One region of the Sulfurospirillum sp. hDNRA2 genome, then DNA from elsewhere that is predicted to be linked to it. Evidence: riboswitches for the same ligand, from Rfam matches in the RefSeq annotation. Region 1 holds a riboswitch; the other holds the start of a gene.

What was found. Region 1 has a riboswitch for thiamine pyrophosphate ahead of thiD (bifunctional hydroxymethylpyrimidine kinase/phosphomethylpyrimidine kinase). Riboswitches for the same ligand answer to the same signal wherever they lie in the genome.
Region 2: it holds a riboswitch for thiamine pyrophosphate, as region 1 does, so the genes downstream of both, thiC (phosphomethylpyrimidine synthase ThiC) here and thiD (bifunctional hydroxymethylpyrimidine kinase/phosphomethylpyrimidine kinase) in region 1, are expected to answer to the same signal.

The regions. Positions count from the first base shown of each region.
Region 1 covers NZ_CP159800.1:1,449,623-1,451,824, reverse strand. The annotation lists gene NL930_RS07315 (helix-turn-helix domain-containing protein) at 1-136, opposite strand, end outside; gene NL930_RS07310 (GGDEF domain-containing protein) at 236-832, shown strand; TPP riboswitch at 867-1,000, shown strand; gene thiD (bifunctional hydroxymethylpyrimidine kinase/phosphomethylpyrimidine kinase) at 1,060-1,863, shown strand; gene cytX (putative hydroxymethylpyrimidine transporter CytX) at 1,860-2,202, shown strand, end outside.
Region 2 covers NZ_CP159800.1:2,077,906-2,080,107, forward strand. The annotation lists gene uvrA (excinuclease ABC subunit UvrA) at 1-298, opposite strand, end outside; gene NL930_RS10150 (sulfite exporter TauE/SafE family protein) at 295-1,044, opposite strand; TPP riboswitch at 1,218-1,333, shown strand; gene thiC (phosphomethylpyrimidine synthase ThiC) at 1,332-2,202, shown strand, end outside.

The DNA.
Region 1 (2,202 bases):
CCGATTTATGCCCGATCGTCAGGGCTAGATCGAGTTGCGTCATCTTTTTTTCTTTACGAATATGCTGAACGTTACGGGCAATCAAGCGGTGAAACGCTTGAATCTCGTCCGGTAAAAAATCTCTAAATGCCAGCATGATAATTTTCCCTATAGTGAAGTATTATCTAAGTTTATAACGGTTAAAATGTTTTTAAAATTCCCTATAGTGAATTAAAACAGTATGGTACGGTGTAGGATGATCGATAATTTTTGTTTTAGTATTATGGTCGTAGCGGGTATTTTTTTTGTTTCCGTCTTGCTTTTCCTCATCAAAATCATTGTTTCCCTTAAACGAAAAATGCTTTACCTCAATGAGCTGACGCAAAAAGATGAGTTAACTCAAGCCTACACGCGACGCTATTTTCTTGAAATTTTGGAATATCATTTAAGACTACTACATCGTTACCATAATTCTTCTGCCGTTTTAATGATAGACGTGGATGATTTTAAACAGATAAATGATACACACGGACACCTTTTCGGTGACGAAGTTTTAGTGCATATCGTCAATGAATGTAACTTAAAGTTACGCGAAGGCGACGTACTGGCTCGCTTTGGAGGCGACGAATTTATTCTGTTATGTCCGCTGATCGATCGGGAGGATATTTTTGTCGTTATCGAAAAAATTCAAGACGCTTTGCGAACGTATAAGAACATACCGATTAGTATCAGCGTCGGCGTGTGCCTTTTTTCCCATTCTTTAAGTGCCGAAGCGATCGTTCAGTGCGCCGATCGCGCATTATACGAAGCGAAAGAGAAAGGGAAAAACCGCATCGAATGCGTTATGCCTTGAAAATTCCGCTAAATCAGAGTACAATTATCCGAAACTCTTATGCTAGGAGAGCCGGTTAAACCGGCTGAGATAAAGAATGACGATTCTTTGATCCTCAAAGCCGAGTCTTTTGCTCGGTCGAGACCTGATCCGGATAATACCGGCGTAGGCAAGCATCAAAAATTCCTCCGTACTTTTTCCCTCTCTTATTGCATCAGAGCGTTGAACTCTCTTTTTGAGGATAGCGTATGAAACACTGTTTAACCATTGCCGGCTCGGATAGCTGCGGAGGTGCGGGCATTCAAGCCGATCTGAAAACCTTTAGTGCGAACGGAACGTACGGTATGAGCGTTATTACGGCGATTACGGCTCAAAATACGCAAGGCGTTTTTGACGTTCAAGACGTGACCCCAAATGTCATTACACGTCAAATCGAAGCCATTTTCGACGATATTCGCGTCGATGCGGTCAAGATCGGTATGGTATCGCGCCCCGAGACGATTCGCGCAATCGTCTCTACATTAAAACGCTATGCCTTGCCGCCGCTTGTCGTCGACCCCGTGATGATTTCCAAAAGCGGTTACGATCTGTTACAACCCGAAGCCAAAAAAGCGTTGATTGAAGAACTCTTGCCGATGGCGACGCTGATTACGCCCAATTTACCCGAAGCGGAAGTCATCGTAGGCTATCGTATCGATTCTTTGGAAAAGATGCGCCGTGCCGCAGGCGATTTACACGCGCTTGGATGTTCGAACGTTTTAGTCAAAGGCGGCCATTTGGAAGCGGACGCTATCGACGTCTTGTATGACGGAGAGCATTTTTTCGAATTACATTCGCCGCGCTTACACACGCGTAATACGCACGGTACGGGTTGTACGCTCTCATCGGCGATTGCGGCTTATTTAGCCCAAGACTATCCGCTCAAAGAGGCGGTGGAAGAAGCAAAAGCCTATATTACCGAAGCGATTGAACACGGTTTTGCCTTGGGGCAGGGTGTGGGACCGGTGCATCATTTTTACGCACTGTATCGCAAAGCGGGGTTGGACGTATGACGCGCGACAAAACCGTTTTGGGCGGATGGAGCCTTTTTGCGCTGTGGTTTGGTGCCGCGATCTCTTTGGCGGAGATTTTAACGGGCTCTTTTTTGGCTCCTTTGGGATTTATACAAGGCGTATGGGCGATCGTGATCGGACATCTGATCGGCGGAGCGATTTTAATTTTGGGCGGTATGATCGGGTTTAACGCCAAAATAGGGGCGATGACCTCGACGCGTATAGCGTTCGGCAGATACGGATCGTATCTTTTCTCCGTTTTAAATATGCTTCAGCTCTTAGGCTGGACGGCAGTGATGATGCTCTCCGGTGCCAAAGCCGCCGACGCGTTAAGCTTTT
Region 2 (2,202 bases), 630 kb from region 1:
TAATCGTCCCCACGGTTGAGCGCGGATTTTTGCTCGTGGTTTTTTGATCAATCGCGATCGCGGGCGTCAAACCCTCGATCTTCTCGACGTCGGGTTTGCCCACGCGATCTAAAAACTGTCTGGCATACGAGGAGAGCGACTCGATATAACGACGTTGCCCTTCGGCATAGAGCGTATCGAACGCCAAGGTACTTTTACCGCTTCCGCTCAGTCCCGTAAAAACGACCAGTTTATTTTTGGGAATCTCTAAGTTGATATTTTTAAGATTGTTCTCTTTTGCACCGTATATTTTGATCATAAAACATTCATCTCGCTTAAAATTTTATTGAAGGTTAAAACAAACATAACGACGTAGAGGATCAATAATGCCCGTCTTTGCATCTTTTTTTCAATGCGATGTGACGCTTTGACGCCGAAATATACGCCAATGACCGAACCTATACTCACCGCCGTCCCCACGTGATACTCCACGTAACCATGCATCGCCAAACTGGCAAACCCCGAAATTGAGCCGAAAATGACGAAAAACAACGTCGTACCGACCGCTTTTTTAATATCCCAATGCAAAAATCCGACCAAAGCGGGTGTCAAGAAAATTGCACCTCCCGTTCCCGTACTGATCGATATCGCCCCCACAATCACACCGATAAGCAATAAAAGCCCCTTAGATTCGACGGGCTGTAAAGGCACTTCAAACGTTACCGTGAACATTTTATAGATAGACATCACTAAAATAGCCCCAAAAACGATCAAAAGCGTCAAGTGGGAAAGCTTATCGACGATCATACCGCTGAATGCCGCACCGATAAAAGCCCCTAGCCCTAAAACGAATCCGCTGTTTAATGCCAACATACCGGCTTTGTGATTGTGATACGAACCGAATATAGAACTAAAGATCATCTGCATGACCGAAATACCGATGGCGGTTTTGATGTCGTAGCCCATGTAAAGAAAAATAGGCACTAAAAGCGTTCCTCCCCCGATACCGAAAAAACCGGAAGCAAAACCCACAAAAACGCCTAAAAGTCCAAATCCTATTTCCATCTATCCCGCTTTTTAAGAAGTGATCTATTTTACTCGAACCCCTCTTAATAAACGATTTAAAAACAAACGTGATCCTTTTCAAAAAGAAACGTACTGAAAAAAGACGAGACCTAAGTTCTCATCTTACGCGCCGTTTAAGTTCCCTTGCGTATAATCTTTTTCTTTAACCATACCGTTGTCTGTGGGGGTGCTGTAAAAAGCTGAGATCATACCCCAAGAAGTCCATTAATGTGGCTTCACGAACCTGATCCGGGTAATGCCGGCGTAGGAAATAAGGAGATAAACCCATGTCTAAAGTCCTCGATAATCTTGAAAAAATAGATTCATCTTACATTCAAAACTTCCCAAGTTCTCGTAAAATTTACATTCAAGGCTCACGTCCCGACATTCAAGTCCCGATGCGTGAAATCACCCTTAGTGCCACCGCTTTTGGTGATGGTAAAGTGGAGGAAAATCCACCTTTACATGTATACGATACTTCAGGCGTTTACACTGATCCCAATGTCACCATCGACTTGCATCAAGGCTTAAAACCCATTCGTGCGAAATGGATAGAGGAGCGAAATGACACGGAGCAACTAGCCGATTTTAGCTCCATCTATTTTCATAAACGTCACGATGACCAAGAACTAAACGCCCTACGCTTCCCCAACCTTAAAAAACCACGCCGTGCAAAAGCGGGCAAAAACATCACTCAAATGCACTACGCCCGTGCGGGCATCATCACCCCTGAGATGGAGTACGTCGCCATTCGTGAAAACTGCAACCTTGAAGTGGCTCGCCAAAACAAACTTTTAGGCAAGCAACACAAGGGTGAACATTTTGGGGCAAATTTGCCAGAAATTTATACGCCTGAATTTGTCCGCCAAGAGATTGCCGCAGGCAGAGCCGTCCTACCTTTAAATGTCAATCACCCCGAAGCCGAACCGATGATAATAGGTCGTAACTTCATGGTAAAAATCAACGCCAATATCGGCAACTCCGCCACCACTTCCTCCATCGAAGAAGAAGTTGAGAAGATGCTCTGGTCAACGAGATGGGGTGGCGATACGGTCATGGACTTATCGACAGGTAAGAACATCCACGAAACCAGAGAGTGGATACTAAGAAACTCCGCTGTACCCATCGGCACGGTGCCGATTTATCAAGCGTTAGAAA